3 regions of the Frigoribacterium salinisoli genome follow, and region 2 is predicted to be linked to each of the others. Evidence: predicted binding sites of a transcription regulator. Region 2 holds the regulator's gene; each other region holds the start of a gene.
What was found. The regulator HrcA, encoded in region 2, represses chaperone genes, less so after heat shock. The targets are predictions, from matches to a motif close to TTNGCACTCGNNNNNNNCGAGTGCNAA.
Positions count from the first base shown of each region.

Region 1: a site for HrcA is predicted at 4,112-4,138, ahead of groL (chaperonin GroEL). Genes of this name have one in related genera too.
Region 3: a site for HrcA is predicted at 2,849-2,875, ahead of groES (co-chaperone GroES). Genes of this name have one in related genera too.

Region 1 is NZ_BAAGVB010000003.1:53,779-59,615, forward strand. Features, by position in the region: gene ACYVHQ_RS08305 (sensor histidine kinase) at 1-1,702, shown strand, start outside; gene groL (chaperonin GroEL) at 2,450-4,069, opposite strand; gene ACYVHQ_RS08315 (LytR C-terminal domain-containing protein) at 4,218-4,793, opposite strand; gene ACYVHQ_RS08320 (DUF3263 domain-containing protein) at 4,843-5,136, opposite strand; gene ACYVHQ_RS08325 (DUF2332 family protein) at 5,304-5,837, opposite strand, start outside.
Region 2 is NZ_BAAGVB010000001.1:939,200-945,036, forward strand. Features, by position in the region: gene ACYVHQ_RS04370 (PhoH family protein) at 1-459, opposite strand, end outside; gene ACYVHQ_RS04375 (histidine triad nucleotide-binding protein) at 530-916, opposite strand; gene ACYVHQ_RS04380 (16S rRNA (uracil(1498)-N(3))-methyltransferase) at 961-1,692, opposite strand; gene dnaJ (molecular chaperone DnaJ) at 1,695-2,804, opposite strand; gene hrcA (heat-inducible transcriptional repressor HrcA) at 2,857-3,879, opposite strand; gene ACYVHQ_RS04395 (DUF4870 domain-containing protein) at 4,011-4,529, shown strand; gene hemW (radical SAM family heme chaperone HemW) at 4,638-5,837, opposite strand, start outside.
Region 3 is NZ_BAAGVB010000003.1:222,294-228,130, reverse strand. Features, by position in the region: gene tsaD (tRNA (adenosine(37)-N6)-threonylcarbamoyltransferase complex transferase subunit TsaD) at 1-108, shown strand, start outside; gene ACYVHQ_RS09050 (DUF4190 domain-containing protein) at 185-736, shown strand; gene ACYVHQ_RS09045 (DUF4190 domain-containing protein) at 898-1,515, shown strand; gene ACYVHQ_RS09040 (THUMP-like domain-containing protein) at 1,563-2,750, opposite strand; gene groES (co-chaperone GroES) at 2,961-3,257, shown strand; gene rarD (EamA family transporter RarD) at 3,460-4,356, shown strand; gene ACYVHQ_RS09025 (ABC transporter substrate-binding protein) at 4,466-5,800, shown strand.

The sequences.
Region 1 (5,837 bases), on a different contig from region 2:
GCACGCCAGCCTCTCCCGGTGGTGGAACGAGATCTCCATCCGCACCAAGGTCACGGCGATCACCGTCACCCTCGTCACGCTCGGCCTCTTCGTCGCGGGCCTCGGGACCATGACCGTGCTGAGCACGTACCTGCTGCTGCAGGTCGACACCGACCTGAAGAACGCGGCGCAGAACATCTCGACCGTCCAGCAGTCGGACACCGTCTGCACGGCCACCTTCGGCCGGCTGGGCACGAGCAGCTACGTCGCCGTGCTCGACGAGGAGGGCGAGCAGCTCTGCGACAACAGCGCCTCGCTGACGCCCGGTTCGACCCCCGACCTGCGCGACTTCGACCCCGGGACCGCCGAGTCGCCCTCGTTCGACCGGTGGAACGAGGAGCACACGCAGCAGTGGCGCCTCTACGCCCTCGACACCCAGCTCACCGTGAAGTCGACGCAGGACTCCTTCCCGGCGACGATCGTCACGGGCACGAACCTGGCGCCCACGAACGCCACGATCGGCCGGTTCAGCGGCATCTTCCTCGGCTTCGGCCTGTCGGTCGTCGTGCTCGGGGCCGCCCTCACGCGCCTCCTGGTCACCTCGACGTTCGCCCCGCTCCGCGACGTCGAGGCCACCGCCGCACGGTTCGCCGACGGCGACTTCAGCCAACGCCTCGACTCGACCAACCCCGACACCGAGGTCGGCCGACTCAACCGCTCGCTCAACAGCATGCTGAGCCGCATCGACAGCGCCTTCGACGACCGCGCGCGCACCATCGACCAGATGCGCCGGTTCGTGGGCGACGCCAGCCACGAGCTGCGCACCCCGCTCGTCTCGCTGCGCGGCTATGCCGAGCTCTACCGGATGGGTGCCCTCACGAAGGACGAGGACGTCGCCCAGGCGATGGACCGCATCGAGAAGGAGGCGATCCGCATGGGCCTGCTCGTGCAGGACCTCCTGGCCCTCGCCCGTCTCGACGAGTCCAAGCCGCTCGAGCTCGGTCCCGTCGACCTCGTCGCCCTCGCCCGGGACTCCGCGCTCGACACGATGGCCTCGAACCCGGACCGCGAGATCCAGGTGCTCGTGCTCGAGCCCGTGCTCGACGCCGCCGCTGACGGCGAGGGCGACGCCCCGGGCGACGACGACGAGCAGCCCTCCGCCCCGCAGCCGGGAGGGCAAGCGGCCACCGGGCCCATGTCGTTCGCCGGCGCCACGCTCGCGCGGCTCCGCAGTCGCCGCACGCGCGCCGGCCGGACCGCCGACGAGGCGCAGGCCGACGGCGTCGCCACGGGGGGCGGACAGCGCACCGAGTGGCCCGCCGTCGTGACCGGCGAGGAGAACAAGCTCCGCCAGGTCATCACGAACCTCATGGGCAACGCCATGCGCTTCACCGAGTCCGACGGTCCCATCGAACTGGTCGTGCAGGCCCACCCCGCCACGGGCGTCGCGACGATCGACATCGTCGACCACGGCGAGGGCATCCCCCCGCAGATCCGCGAGAAGATCTTCCAGCGCTTCTGGCGCGCGGACTCGTCCCGCACCCGCGACACGGGCGGCAGCGGCCTGGGCCTGGCCATCGTCTCCGGCATCGTCCAGGCGCACCAGGGCAACGTCGACGTGCTCGACACCCCGGGTGGCGGTGCGACCTTCCGTGTCGCGCTGCCGCTCTGGGAGGGCGACGTGCCGGCCGCCCCTGCTCCGGGCGCCACCCCCTCCGCCTGACCCGGGCCTCCCGGGCCCGACCCGAGCCTCCTGGGGGGCCTGCCGCGCCTGCTGGGCCTGGCGCGCCTCCTGCGTGCCCCGCACCGCCGTGCGTGCCGCGTCTCCTGAGCCCGCCGCGCCGCCGTGCGTGCCGCGCCTCCTGAGCCCGCCGCGCCGCCGTGCGTGCCGCGCCTCCTGCGTCCGCCTGACGCGCGCCTCCTGACCCGCGCCTCCTGCGTCCACCGCGCCGCCGTGCGTGCCGCGCCTCCTGACCCGCGCCTCCTGCGTCCACCGCGCCGCCCACACCCTCCTGCGGCCGTCCGTGCTCCTCTGCACCGCCCCTCGTCGCACAAGGCGACAGGTCGCGCGCGACCCGCCGCGCAGGAGGCCCGCACAGCTGCTGCGGGCCCCGAACGGTCGCCTTTTCCGCACGACCGCACGACCGCACGACCGCACGAGGGCGAGCGCGGAGGGAGCGGACGTCCAGGGTTACTCGGGGACGCTGGCCAGCACCGGCTGCTCCGCCCTCCCCCGTCGCTGAACGCGACAACTCGCACGCGACGCGCCGCGCAGGAGGCCCGCACAGCTGCTCCGGGCGCCGAACGGTCGCCTTTTCCGCCGCGGACGAGGCACGAGCGCCATCTCTCACGACCCGCGCGCCCCGCCACCCACGCCCTCACCCACACCCCTCGCCCGAGCTCAGCCCCCGGGCACGACGAAGGGCGGCCCTCCCGCAGGAGAGCCGCCCTCGTGGTCGTTCTGGTCGGACTAGAAGTCCATGCCACCCGTGGGGTCGCCGGCCGGGGCCGGGTTCTTCTCGGGCTTGTCGGCGACGACGGCCTCGGTCGTGAGGAAGAGGCCGGCGATCGACGCGGCGTTCTGCAGCGCCGAGCGGGTCACCTTGGCAGGGTCGATGATGCCCGCGGCGAGCATGTCGACGTACTCGCCGGTCGCGGCGTTGAGGCCGTGGCCCACCGCGAGGTTGCGCACCTTGTCGACGACGACGCCGGGCTCCATGCCCGCGTTGAAGGCGATCTGCTTGAGCGGGGCGTCGATGGCGACGCGCACGATGTTCGCGCCCGTGGCCTCGTCACCGGTCAGCTCGAGCGCCTCGAGGGCGGTCTTGCCGGCCTGGATGAGGGCGACGCCACCACCGGCGACGATGCCCTCCTCGACGGCGGCCTTCGCGTTGCGGACGGCGTCCTCGATGCGGTGCTTGCGCTCCTTGAGCTCCACCTCGGTGGCCGCACCGGCACGGATGACGGCGACGCCGCCGGCCAGCTTGGCGAGGCGCTCCTGCAGCTTCTCACGGTCGTAGTCGCTGTCGGTCGCCTCGATCTCGGCGCGGATCTGGCGCACGCGGCCGGCGATCTGCTCCTCGTCGCCCGCACCCTCGACGATGGTCGTCTCGTCCTTGGTGATGATGACCTTGCGGGCACGGCCGAGCAGGTCGAGCGTGGCGTTCTCGAGCTTGAGGCCGACCTCCTCGGCGATGACCTGACCGCCGGTGAGGATCGCGATGTCCTGGAGCTGCGCCTTGCGACGGTCGCCGAAGCCGGGGGCCTTGACGGCGACCGACTTGAAGATGCCGCGGATCTTGTTCACGACGAGCGTGGCCAGGGCCTCGCCGTCGACGTCCTCGGCGATGATCAGGAGCTGCTTGCCCGACTGGATCACCTTGTCGACGATCGGCAGGAGGTCCTTGATGTTCGAGATCTTCGAGTTGACGATCAGGATGTAGGCGTCCTCGAAGACGGCCTCCTGGCGCTCCGGGTCCGTGACGAAGTACTGCGACAGGTAGCCCTTGTCGAAGCGCATGCCCTCGGTGAGCTCGAGCTCGGTGCCGAAGGTGTTCGACTCCTCGACGGTGACGACGCCCTCCTTGCCGACCTTGTCGATGGCCTCGGCGATGAGCGCGCCGATGGTCGGGTCGGCGGCGGAGATCGACGCGGTGGCGGCGATCTCGTCCTTGGTCTCGATCTCCTTCGCGTTCTCGAGCAGGGCGGCGGAGACGGCCTCGACGGCCTTCTCGATGCCGCGCTTGAGCGAGATCGGGTCCGCACCGGCGGCCACGTTGCGGAGGCCCTCGCGGACCAGCGCCTGGGCGAGCACGGTGGCGGTGGTGGTGCCGTCGCCGGCGACGTCGTCGGTCTTCTTGGCGACCTCCTTGACGAGCTCGGCGCCGATCTTCTCGAAGGGGTCCTCGAGCTCGATCTCCTTGGCGATGGAGACACCGTCGTTCGTGATGGTGGGGGCGCCCCACTTCTTCTCGAGCACGACGTTGCGACCACGCGGGCCGAGCGTGACCTTCACGGCGTCGGCCAGGATGTTCAGGCCACGCTCCAGGCCACGGCGGGCCTCTTCGTCAAAAGCAATGATCTTCGACATGTGTGTTCTCGTCCCTCCCGGACGTCAAGCACTGGTGGGTACCTGGCACTCGCGCACGGCGAGTGCCAGGGACGATTCTGGCACTCGTGCTGGGCGAGTGCAAGACGGCAGGAGGCGCGGCGCGGCGGACCGGCCCCGCGTCGGCCCGTCAGCCGGCCTGGTCCTCGCCGAGCACGACCGTCACCGCGGCGCCGGGGAACGCGTCGGTCTGCTGGGTGGCGGTGATGCCGAGCGCCTGCGCGACGCCCAGGGCGACGCCCTCGTCGTCGTCGGAGCCGTAGTAGACGATCGACGTCGGCGCCGTGTCGTTGGCGTTGCCCTGGCTGCCGACGGTCCAGCCGGCCTCGCTGAGCGTGTCGGCGGCACCGGCCGCGAGCCCGGCCGTGTCGGTCGCGTTGAGCACGGTGAGGGTGGTGACCGTCGGGTCGACGCTCGACGGATCGACGGCGGTCGGGGTGGGCGTCGCCTCGGCCTCGGGCTCGGCCTCGTCCGTGGTGCCGGCCCCGGGGGCGGACGACTCGGAGGTCAGCGGGTTCGTGAACTGGAAGCTCTGGTTCGCGACCGCGAGCCAGACGACGCCGGCCCCGACGAGGAGGCCGGTGGCGAGGGCCGCCCAGGCGAAGGCGATCCAGCGACGGCCGGGGCGCGGCACGGCGCGGTGGGAGCCGATGCGGGTCTGGTCGCGCGGCACGTCGTCGAAGCGGTCACGGTCGAACTGGGGCATGGCGGCGGGGCTCTCGTCGGTGGGTGGCGGGGTCGCGGGGTCGGTGGGGTCAGCGGGCCGTGGGCCCGAAGGTGCGCGAGGCCCGGGCCTCGCGGCGGGCGTCGCGGAGGCGCAGGAGCCGCCCCACGAGCACGGGGTCGTGGGCGAGGGCGGCGGGCCGGTCGACGAGCGCGTTGAGCTGCTGCTGGTACTGCGTCACGCCGAGGCCGAGCTCGCGCCGGACGGCGGCCTCGCGGGCACCGGGCGAGCTGGGGGCGGTGGCCTCGAAGTCGAGCAGGGCCCGCTCGTGGTCGGTGAGCTCGGCCGCGCGCGTCAGCCGTGCCGGTCGTCCACCGCCTCGCACGATCCACGTCCTCCTCAGCCCGGCGCCGCGCGCGCCGTGGTCGCGGACAGCCTAGGGCCGCGGTCCGGGCCGTCCCTGGAGGTGCCGGGCGCGTCCGTCGACGCGCCGCCGGGGCCCGGGGCGGGAAGGCCCCGGACGGGGTGGCCGGGGCACGGGCGCCCGCCCGGTCAGGGCAGGAGGCGCAACCGCGTCCCGTGCGCGTCGCCCACGGCCAGGGGCACCCCGTCGAGCGCCAGCGTGGCGAACGCGGCGGGGTCGGCCGGGTCGACGCCCTCGGGGACGGGCACGGCGTGCAGCGAGCCCGTCCGCTCGTACGACAGCCAGCGGGCGTCGAGCCCGGTGACGGCCTCCGTGAACGCCTGGCGCCGCTCCCCCGGCAGGTAGACCAGCACGCCGGTGGTCACCACCACGAGCGTCGAGCCCGGCGCGGGCGTCGTGAGGCGCTGGTCGTCGAGCGCCGCGACCGCGTCCCCGGCGACGAGCGCAGGAGGCGCGCCCCGCGCCACGCGCACGGCCCGCGCCAGCAGGTCCCGCCGCCCGGCGGCCTCGGCGGGCAGAAGGGCGTCGAGCCAGCGCACCTCGTCGTCGGAGGTGGGGTCGACGGGGGCCAGGTCCACGCCGGTCCGGCGGACCACCTCCGGCAGCCGGAGGGACCCAGCAGCGCTCGCCGCACCCCCGCGCGCGCCGTCACCAGGAGCGCC
Region 2 (5,837 bases):
CTCGACCGCCGGACGCGTGAGGATGATCCGCTCGACCTCGCGCCGCTGGAGGGCCTGGACGGCCTTCGCCATGGCGAGGTAGGTCTTGCCTGTGCCCGCCGGCCCGATGCCGAAGACGATGGTGTGGTCGTCGATCGCGTCGACGTACTGGCGCTGGCCGACGGTCTTGGCCCGGATCGCCTTGCCGCGACTGGTGAGGATCGGTTGGCCGAAGAGGTCGGCGGGGTGGCCCTGGCCGGCGTCGAGGATGCGTGCCGAGGTGTCGACCTCGGCCGGGCCCAGGTCGTGCCCGCCGCGCACCATGGCGACGAGCTCGGCGACGAGCTCGTCGGCGCGGCGCACGTCGGCCTCGGGGCCCTCGAGCGTGACCTCGTTGCCGCGCACGAGCACGCGGACCGAGGGGCACTGGCGTTCGACGGCGCGGAGGAGCCGGTCCTGCGGGCCGAGCAGCTGAACCATGGCGACGCCGTCGACCGTGGTCGTGGCGGTGGCCGTGGGGGCGTCGCCCTGGGGCGTCGCGGTGGTGTCGTCAGTGGGCAAGGGTGCCTTCCTCCAGGGGTCCGCCGAGGACGTGGGCGTGCACGTGGAACACGGTCTGTCCGGCCGACGGGCCGGTGTTGAACACGAGGCGGAACTCCCCGCCGGCGTGCTCGCCGAACGCGTCGGCGGAGCGCGAGAGCGCCCCTGCTGCCGCGACCATCTCGGCGAGGAGGGCCGGATCGCCCGCCGCGAGCTCGACGACGTCGCGGTAGCGCTCGGTCTTGGGGACGACCAGCAGGTGCACGGGCGCCTGCGGGCTGATGTCGCGGAACGCGACGAGGGTCTCGGTCTCGTGCACGATGTCGGCGGGGATCTCGCGCGCGACGATGCGGCTGAAGACGCTGGGCTCGGGCGCCCCGGTGCTCTGCTCGGACATGCCGTCCATGCTACCGGCGGGGTCCGACGCCGGACGGGCACCGGTCACCAGCGGCCGAGCCCCACGGCGAGCACGGCCAGCGCGGCGGGACCCGCGGTGGAGGTGCGGAGCACGCTGTCGCCCAGGCGCACCGGCACGGCGCCCGCCTCGCGGAGCGCGTCGAGCTCGTGCGGCGCGATGCCCCCTTCGGGCCCCACGACGACCACGACGTCGCCCGTGGCGCCGAGCTCGACGCTCGACAGGGCGCGCTCGGCCGTGGGCTCGAGGACGAGCACGAGCGAGCCGGAGGCGCGCGCGGCCAGGTCGCGGACGCCCGCCACGGACGACACGGTCGGCACGTGCGCCCGCACGGCCTGCTTGGTGGCCTCGCGCACGATCGTGCGCCACCGGGCCAGGCCCTTCTCGACCTTCGGGCCCTGCCAGCGCGAGACGCTGCGGGCGGCCGCCCAGGGCACGACCTCGTCGACGCCCAGCTCGGTGGCCGCCTGCACGGCGAGCTCGTCACGGTCTCCCTTGGCGAGCGCCTGCACGAGGACCAACCTGCGCGCGGGCACGGGCTCGGTGCGGACGCGGTCGACGCGCAGGACGAGCCGGTCCGGGGCCGCCTCGACGACCTCGCCGTCGACGACGAGGCCTCGCCCGTCGCCGACCCGCAGGGCCTCGCCGAGGCGGACGCGGCTGACGGTGACGGCGTGACGGGCCTCCTGCCCGGTCACGACGACGGTCGCACCGGGCTCGGTCGCGGCGAGGTCGTCGACGAGGTACGCGTGCGCCACGGTCAGAAGTTGAGGAACCGGTCGCGCAGCTTGCCGAAGAGGCCCTGCTGGAAGTGCGACAGCTCGGGCTCCTTGCCCTTGCGGCCCGCGGCGAACTTCTCGATCAGCTCGCGCTCCTTGTGGCTGAGCTTGGTCGGGGTGACGACCTGGACGCCGATCTTGAGGTCGCCGCGGCCCTGACCGCGCAGCTTGGTGACGCCGCGCTCGCGCACGGTCAGCACGTCGGCGCTCTGGGTGCCGGGCTTGATCTCGAGCTCGACCTCGCCGTCGAGCCCCTGCAGGGTCGTCGTCGTGCCGAGGATCGCGTCGGACATCTGCACCTCGAGCGTCGCGAGCAGGTCGTCGCCGTTGCGGCTGTAGGTGTCGTGGTGCGCGACCTTGACCTCGAGGTAGAGGTCGCCGTTCGGCCCGCCGGCCTGGCCGACCTCGCCCTGGCCCGGCAGCTGCAGCCGGAGGCCCGTGTCGACGCCCGCGGGGATGTCGATGGGGATCGTGCGGCGCGCGCGGACGCGGCCCTGGCCCTGGCAGGTGGGGCAGGGCTGCGGGATGACGGTGCCGTAGCCGCGGCAGGTGCCGCAGGGGCTCGAGGTCATGACGTTGCCGAGGAGCGAGCGGACGGTGCGCTGGATCTGGCCGGAGCCGTGGCAGATGTCGCAGGTCTGCGGCGAGGTGCCGGGGGCCGCGCACGAGCCGTTGCAGGTCTCGCAGAGCACCGCGGTGTCGACCTCGATGTCGCGCTGCGTGCCGAACACGATCTCGTCGAGCTCGACCTCGAGGCGCAGCAGGGCGTCCTGGCCGCGCTCGCGACGCGACCGCGGACCCTGGCGCTGCCCGCCGCCCCCGCCGCCGAAGAAGGCGTCGAAGATGTCGCCGAAGCCCGCCGCTCCCCCGCCGCCGCCGAAGCCGGGCTGCGGACCGAGGTCGTACTGCTGGCGCTGCTGGGGGTCGCTGAGCACGTCGTAGGCGTGCGTGACGTCCTTGAAGCGCTCGGAGGCGTCGGGGCTCGGGTTCACGTCGGGGTGGAGCTCGCGGGCGAGCTTGCGGTACGCCTTCTTGATCTCCTCCGGCGTCGCCGAACGGTCGACTCCGAGCACGTCGTAATGATCTGCCACTGGTTCGTCTGCCTCGTGTTGGGGGTGGTGTGGTGGAGCCGGTCGACCGCGGTCAGCGGTCGCCCAGCAGGCTGGTCAGGTAGCGGGCGACGGCGCGCACCGCGGCCATGTTGGTCGAGTAGTCCATGCGCAGCGGGCCCAGCACGCCGAGGCGCGCGACCTCGCTGCCTGAGGACGTGTAGCCGCTGGCGAGCACGCTCGTCTGCGCGAGCCCGAAGGAGGCGTTCTCGCGGCCGATGCTCGCCGCCACCTCGACCGCGTCGAGCTGCATCTCGCCGAAGAGGCGGAGCAGGGCGACCTGCTCCTCGATGGCCTCCAGGACGGGGAAGAGGCTGCCGCTGAAGTCGTCCTCGGTGCGCACCAGGTTGGCGGCACCCGCCATGACGAGGCGGTCCTGTCGCCCGGCGGCGAGCTGCTCGACGAGGCTCGCGACGAGCCTGCCGACGAGCTGCGCCTCGCGCGGCGGCCACCGGTCGGGCAGCGTCGCGAGCTCACGTGCCGCCTCCGTCAGCGGACGACCCGAAGCGGCCTCGTTGACGGCCGTGCGCACCTCGTGCAGGAAGGCCTCGTCGACGGGGGTGCCCGCCTCGACGACGCGCTGCTCGACCTGGCCGCTGTCGGCGATCAGGACGGTCATGACGCGCGTGTCGCCCAGGCGCACGAGCTCGACGTGGCGCACGCGGGCCCGCGAGAACGACGGGTACTGCACCAGCGCGACCTGGTTGGTGAGCTGCGACAGCAGGCGCACGGTGCGCGAGAGCACCTCGTCGAGGTCGGTGCTGTCGCCGAGGAACGTCTCGATGGCCTGGCGCTGGGCCGCCGAGAGCGGCCGCCGGTCGGCGAGCTGGTCGACGAACAGCCGGTAGCCCTTGTCGGTGGGCACGCGGCCCGACGACGTGTGCGGGGCGGCGATCAGCTCTTCTTCTTCGAGCAGCGCCATGTCGTTGCGGATCGTCGCCGCCGAGACGCCGAACTGGTGGCGCTCCACGATCGACTTCGACCCCACGGGCTCGCGCGACGCGACGTAGTCGTGCACGATGACGCGGAGGACCTCGAGGCCGCGTTCTGAGACCACGGCGCACCTCCTTCTCGTCCTCGCCGGTGGACGCCCCGCCCTTGGCACTCGCGGGGTCCGACTGCCAATGGTACGACACCTCCGTCGTGCGGCCTACTCGGCTCGGAGGTGTCGGCCCTATGCTCGGGGCCATGAGCGACCTCCCTCCGCAGCAGCCCCACGACCCCGCCGGCCGGCCCGGTGAGCCCGGCCCGGGCCAGCAGGGCCCGCAGCAGTACGGCCAGCAGCAGGGCCAGTACGGCCAGCAGCAGTACGGCCAGCAGCCGTACGGCCAGCAGCAGTACGGCCAGCCCGCCGGCGGCTACCAGCAGCCGGCCCAGCCGATGCGCCCCGAGGACGAGAAGCTCTGGGCCACCCTGATCCACCTCGGCGGGATCCTCTTCTACGCGATCCCCGCGCTCGTCGGCTACCTCGTCCTCAAGGACCGCGGCCCTTTCATCCGCGAGCACACCCGCCAGGCGCTGAACTTCCAGCTGACGCTGCTCATCGCGTACGTCGTCGGAGGCATCCTCTCCACGATCTTCATCGGGTTCATCGTGCTGTTCGCGGCCGGCATCGTCGCGATCGTCTTCTCGATCATCGCGGCCATCGCGGCCAACAAGGGCCAGTGGTACCGCTACCCGCTGACCATCGAGTTCATCCGCCAGTAGCCGGGCACCGGCACGACGCGAGGCGCGCTCCCGACGGGGGCGCGCCTCCTGTGCGTCCGGCCCGGCCCAGGAGGCGCGGTCGACGTGCAGGAGGCCCGCTCCGGTCCGTCAGGACGGCAGCAGTCGAGCGACCACGCCGTCGGCCATGAGCCGCCCGGTCCGGGTGAGCACGACGCGGCCGCCGAGCGCGGCGCGCCCCTCGACCCAGCCGTCGGCGATGAGCCCGGCGACCGCGGCGCGACCGTCGGCGTCGAGGTCGGCCGTGGGCAGGCCGTCGCGCGTGCGGACGGCGAGCAGCACCCGTTCGATCCGTCGCGTCTCGTCGTCGAGGGTCTCGCGCCCCGCGCCGGGCGACTCCCCGGCGGCCATGCGCTGCGCGTAGGCGGCCGGGTGCTTGACGTTCCACCAGCGGACGCCCCCGACGTGGCTGTGCGCGCCCGGCCCCACGCCCCACCAGTCGTGCCCCTGCCAGTAGGCGAGGTTGTGGCGCGAGCGGTGCTCGACGCCCCGCGACCAGTTGCTCACCTCGTACCAGTCGTAGCCGGCGCCGGCGAGGCGCTCGTCGGCGAGCTCGTACATGTCGGCGGCGAGGTCGTCGTCGGGCTGCGCGACCTCGCCACGGCGGATCTGCCGTGCGAGCTTCGTGCCGTCCTCCACGATGAGCGCGTAGGCCGACAGGTGGTCGGGCTGCTGCTCGATCGCGACGTCGAGGCTGCGGCGCCAGTCGTCGAGGGACTCCCCCGGCGTCGAGTAGATGAGGTCGAGGCTGACGTCGAGGCCCGCTGCGCGCGCCCACCGGACCACGTGCGGCACGCGCTCGGGGTCGTGCGTGCGCTCGAGCGTGGCGAGCACGTGCGGCAGGGCGCTCTGCACGCCGAAGCTCACGCGCGTGAAGCCGGCGGCGGCGAGGTCGGCGAGGTAGCGCTCGTCGACGCTGTCGGGGTTCGCCTCGGTCGTGACCTCGGCCCCCGGTTCGACGCCCCACGTGTCGACGACGCTGCGCAGCATCTCGGCGAGGTCGGTGCTGGGCAGCATGGTCGGGGTGCCCCCGCCGAAGAACACGGTCGACGCCCGACGCTCGGGCAGGCCCGCGTCGCGGAGGACCTCGCCGGCGAGCCGGACCTCTTGCACGGCCTGGCCGGCGTAGTCGTCGCGGCGCGCACCGCGGAGCTCGTCGCCCGTGTACGTGTTGAAGTCGCAGTACCCGCAGCGCACCCGGCAGAACGGCACGTGCAGGTAGACGCCGAAGCGGCGGGCGTCGACGCCGTCGACGACGGAGGCGGGGAGCCGACCGTCGGCGGGAGCCGG
Region 3 (5,837 bases), on a different contig from region 2:
ATGATCGCCGCCCTCGGCGCGCAGCTCGTGGCCCGCGGGCACGCTCCGTCCCCCCTCGACGTGGCCGCGGACTCGACCCTGCCCGTCACCGTGGTGCAGGCTGTCTGAGAGCGCGTCGCGTCCCCCGGCCGGAGGCCCGGGACCACGCCCACCCCGAGACCACCGAGCACGAGAGGCCACGCCGATGACCGACCAGCCCCCGCAGCACCCCCAGAGCAGCCCGCAGCCGCCGTCGTACGGTCAGCCGTACGACCAGGCGCCGGGCGGGTACGGCCAGCAGGCGCCGGGCGGCTACGGGCAGGGTGGCTACGGGCAGGGCGACGGGTCCGGCCAGGGCGGCTACGGCCAGTCCGGCGCCTACGGCCAGCCGCCCCAGGGCGGGTACGGCCAGGGCGACGGCTACGGCCAGCCCGGCGCCTACGGCCAGGGCCCGTCGCCGTACGGCCAGGCTCCGTCGTACGGACAGCCGGCGCCGCGCAACGTCCTCGCGATCATCACTCTGGTCCTCGGCATCGCGGGCTTCTTCACGGGCGTCACCGGGCTCGCCGCGATCGTCACCGGACACCTCGCGCTGAGCCAGATCAAGAAGACGGGGGAGGAGGGGCGCGGCCTCGCCCTCACCGGTCTCGTCCTCGGCTACGCGGTGGTCGTCCTCATGATCCTCGCCGTCGTCCTCGGGCTCGCCCTCTTCGGCGCCCTGTTCGCCGGCCTCGGTTCCGCCGGCTACTCGTACTGAGCCGCGTCGTCCCGTCCGCCCCCGCCCGGTCCCCCGGGCGGGGGCGTGCTGCGTCAGGAGGCGCGTCCCGACCCCGTCGGACCAGGCCGGCGGTGCCGTCCCTCGCTACGCTGACCGAGCCGCCCGCGGCACCGCACCCCGCCCCCGAGAGAGGCCAGCACGTGACCGACGAGCCCCGCCCCGACCAGCCCGACGCCGCGACGGGCCCCGTGCCGCCCGCCAGCGTCCCCGAGGGGGCGTCGTCGACGCCCGGCGTCCCGCCGCTCCCGCCGACGGCCTTCCCGCGGGCGGCCTCGCAGCAGCCCGGGGGTCCCCACCCGTGGCAGGGGGCCGCGTCGCAGCCGGCCGCGGCGTACGGAGCCGAGCCTCCTGCGCCCTCCGGGGTCCAGCCTCCTGCGCCGTACGGGACGCGACCGGTCGCGCCGTACGGCGTCCAGCCTCCTGCGCCCGCCGCGGGCGCGGCCCCGGGCGGGCCCCGACCGCCGTGGGGTGCGCCGGTCGCGTCGCCGCCGCGCACGCTCAGCGTCCTCTCGCTCGTGGCCGGTGCGGTCGGCCTCAGCACGACCCTCGTGACGCTCGGGCTGACGGTCGTCGTGGCGGTCGCGGGCATCGTGCTCGGGCACCTGGCGAGCCGTCGCGAGCCGGCCTCGCGCGGGCTCTGGCTGGCCGGGCTCATCACGGGCTACGTCGGCGTGCTCGCCACGATCTGCCTGTGGGTCGGCCTCCTGGCCTTCTGGCTGGCCCTCGTGGCGTCGACCGCGGGGGCGTCCGTCCGCTGACGCCCCGCCCGCGGACGCCGGGCTGCGGCAGGGGTGCCGCTCGGGCGTCAGGCTCGCTGGCAGAGCAGCGCGGCGTGCCGCCCGGCGACCCGCGTGAGCACGAGCGTCGCCTGCTCCGAGCCGCGCAGCTGCAGGCGGGTGCGGAACGCCGCCGGGTCGACGTCGACGCCGCGCTTCTTGACCTCCAGGCGACCGATGCCGCGCGTGCGGAGCTCCTTGCGCAGGGTGCGCTCGTCGAGGGGGAAGGTCTCGACCACGCGGAAGGCCTGGGCGAACGGCGTCTCGACCCGTTCGTCGGCGGTGAGGTACGCGATGTCGGCGCTGAGCATGCGGGCGTCGAGCCGGCGTGCGAGGTCGCCGATGAGGCGGGCCCGGATGACGGCGCCGTCCGGCTCGTACAGCCAGCTGCCGAGCTCGCCCACGGGGGCGTCCTCCGCGTCGGCGGGGCCCGTGAGCTCCGCCGCCGCGCCGGAGGCGCCGACCACGAGAGCGGACCGGCCGATGCCCGGCCGCGCGAGCGGGCCCGACCAGACGCCGGCCTCGACGACCTCGCGGTCGACCGAGATCCACTGCCACTCCCACCCCGCCGGCAGCAGCTCGCGGTCGATGCCGGGGCCGAGCTTGACGCCGGTCGGCAGCCGCTCACCGAGCCCGAAGGCGAGGTCGAGGGAGGGCGACCAGTCGGCCGGGTCCGCCAGGCGGCGCGTGCGCGAGTGGCCGGAGGTGCGCCGTGCCGGGTCGAGGAACGCGCCCCCGGCGTCGCCCGGGTCGGTCGTCGCGGCGTCGCCCTGCACGACGGTGGCGTCGGGGAAGGGTGCGAGGTTGAACGACGCGACCGCGGCGGTGACCTCGTCGCGCTCCACGCCCGTGACGCGGAGCTCGACGGCCGCGAACGCCAGGGCGTCGCCGCCGATGCCGCAGCCCAGGTCGAGGACGTGCTCGACGCCGGCGTCCCGGAACCTCCGCGCGTGGTGCGCGGCCACCCCCAGGCGCGTCGCCTGCTCCAGGCCGGCCTCGGTGAAGAGCATGCGGTCCGCGAACCCGCCGAACTTCGGGCGTGCCCGGGCGCGCAGTCGCGACTGGCCCAGCACGGCCGAGACGAGCTCGGGGGAGTGCCCCGCCGCGCGGAGGTCGGACACGGTCGAGACCACCGCTCCCGCGTCGTAGGGGGGCAGCCGGTCGAGCAGGTCGAGCCCTGCGGGGGAGAGCAGGGCGAGCAGCTCGGCGGAGTCCATCGCGCCAGTCTCGCACCCCGTCCGGAGCCGACGGGTCGTCGGCCTCCCCGGGCGTCGGCACTCGGAGCGGCCGGGCGCCTCGCGCTCGCCGAGCGGCGTTGGCACTCGGATTGACCGAGTGCCAAGAGCGGGCCTACAGTGGTCCTTGGCACTCGCACGGGTGAGTGCCAACCCATGTTCTCCGAAGTCCCGAGAAAGAAGAGGTCAACCGTGTCGGTCTCCATCAAGCCGCTCGAAGATCGCATCGTCATCCGTCAGGTCGACGCCGAGCAGACCACTGCCTCCGGCCTCGTGATCCCCGACACCGCGAAGGAGAAGCCCCAGGAGGGCGAGGTCGTCGCCGTCGGACCGGGTCGCATCGACGACAACGGCAACCGCGTTCCCCTCGACGTCGCCGTGGGCGACAAGGTCATCTACAGCAAGTACGGCGGCACCGAGGTGAAGTACTCGGGCGAGGACCTCCTCGTGCTCTCGGCCCGCGACGTCCTCGCGGTCGTCGTCCGCTGACACCCGACTTCTCCGGAGGCCCCCGCCGTCAGGCGGGGGCCTCCGTCGTCCGTGCAGGGCGTGCACCGATCGGGTCGGCGTGCCCTACCGTGGGCGGGTGAGCCAGAGCCCCGACCCCGCCACCCTGCCGCCCGTCACCGGTCCCGCGGGGGCGCCCGCCGCCTCCGGTGCCGGCCTGGGCTTCGCCGTCGCGGCCTACGGCATGTGGGGCGTGCTGCCGGCGTACTTCCTCCTGATGGCACCGTCCGGGCCGTTCGAGATCGTCGCCTGGCGGATCCTCTTCTCGCTCGCCTTCTGCGCCGTGCTGCTCACGGCCACGCGGGCGTGGCGGTCGTTCGCGGGCCTCCTGCGCGACCGCCGCACGGTGCTCCGGCTCGGCGCCGCGGGGGCCTTCATCGTCGTGAACTGGACGACGTTCATCGCCGCGACCCTCGCGGGGCACGTCGTCGAGGCGGCGCTGGGCTACTTCATCAACCCGATCGTCACGGTGCTGCTCGGCGTGCTCGTGCTGCGCGAGCGCCTGCGGCCCCTGCAGTGGGGAGCGGTGGGCCTCAGCGTCGTCGCCGTGCTCGTCATCGCGATCGGCTACGGCCGGCCACCGTGGGTGTCGCTCGTGCTCGCGTTCAGCTTCGGTGCCTACGGCCTCGTCAAGAAGCAGGTCGGCGGGCGCGTCGACGCGGTCGGCGGCCTCACCCTCGAGACGCTCTGGCTCGCCCCCGTCGCGGCGGCGACGCTCGTCGTGCTGGGCGTCACGGGCGTCGACGGCGGCGTGACCTTCGGCCGGGAGGGCTGGGCGCACGCCCTCGCGCTCGTCGGCGCCGGGGTCATCACGGCGGTGCCCCTGCTGAGCTTCGCCGCCGCCGCGCGACGGCTGCCGTTGAGCACGCTGGGGCTCACCCAGTACCTCGCCCCGGTGCTCCAGCTGGCGTTCGCCGTCGTGCTGCTGCACGAGCCCATGGGCGCGGCGCGCTGGGCGGGCTTCGGCATCGTCTGGGTCGCGCTCGTCGTGCTCACGGTCGACATGCTCCGGGCCGGGCGGGGCGAGCGGAAGCGACGACGGCTCGCTTTGTCACGAAATCACAACGAAACGGTTCGGTGACGGTCGGGACACACGCCCGAAACGATCCGGCCCTAGGTTCATCTGCAACGCGGTCGGCCTGTCGCCACCGGCACGCCCCCGACACCGCCGTCCAGAAAGGGTTCCACGGATGATCCGATCCAGCACCGCCCTCCGGGCACTCGCCCTCGCGGGTGCCACCACCGTCCTGCTCGCCGCCTGTTCGACGACGTCGTCGGACGGCGGTGGTGGCGGCGGCGGGACCGAGGGCTCCGCCACGCCCAAGGCCGACCCGGCGGCGAACTGCTCCGTCGAGCAGAGCACCGATCCCTTCGCGATCGGCACGATGCTGCCCCTCACCGGCACGCTCGCCTACCTCGGCCCGCCCGCCATCGCCGGTGTCAACCAGGCGATCCTCGACATCAACGAGGCCGGAGGCGTGCTCGACCAGCCCGCCGAGATCTCGACCCCCACCGACTCCGGCGACAGCAACGACATGAGCGTCTCGTCGAACGCCGCGACCGAGCTCATCGACGCGGGCGTGCCCGTCGTCGTCGGTGCCGAGTCGTCGAGCGTCACGCTCAACGTCGTCGACCAGCTCACGAGCAACTGCGTCGTCGAGATCTCGCCCGCCAACACGGCGGCCGACCTCAGCGGCTACTCGTCGTACTACTTCCGCACCGCGCCGCCGGACTCGGTGCAGGGCTCGGCGCTCGGTCAGCAGATCGTCGCGGACGGCAACGCGAACGTCGCGTTCATCGTCTTCAACGACACTTACGGCACGGGCCTGCGCGACGCCGTGCAGGAGTCCGTCGAGGCGTCCGGCGGCCAGGTCGTCTACGGCGGCACCGGTCAGGGCCAGGAGTTCCCGCCCGGGCAGACCACCTTCTCGTCCGAGGTCTCGGCGGCCACCGCGGCCGACCCCGACGCGATCGTGATCCTCGCCTTCGACGAGACCGCGTCGATCGTGCCCGAGCTGCTCGCGTCGGGCTGGGACATGAGCAAGGTCTACATGTCCGACGGCAACACGGCCGACTACAGCGGCGACTTCGAGCCCGGCACCCTCGAGGGCGCCAAGGGCACGATCCCCGGTGCCGACGCCGGGGACGAGTTCCAGGCGAAGCTCGTCGCCTCGTACCAGGAGTCGGAGGGCGCCGAGCTCACGGACTTCTCCTACGCGGCCGAGTCGTACGACGCCGTGATCCTCACCGCCCTCGCCGCCGAGGCGGGCGGCGGCACCGACGCCGGCACGATCCAGGCCAACATGGCCGCGGTCTCCGGTGCGGACGGCGGCACCGAGTGCTCGACCTTCGCCGAGTGCAAGACCGCCCTCGACGCCGGTGACGCGATCGACTACCGCGGTGTCTCGGGCATCGGTCCGTTCAACGAGAACAACGACCCGTCCAGCGCCCAGATCGGCGTCTACACCTTCGACGCCGACAACAAGCCCGTCTACACCTCGGGCATCGAGGGCGCCGTCCAGTAGCCCCCCGGCAGCACACCCCCGAGGGCCCGGCAGGAGC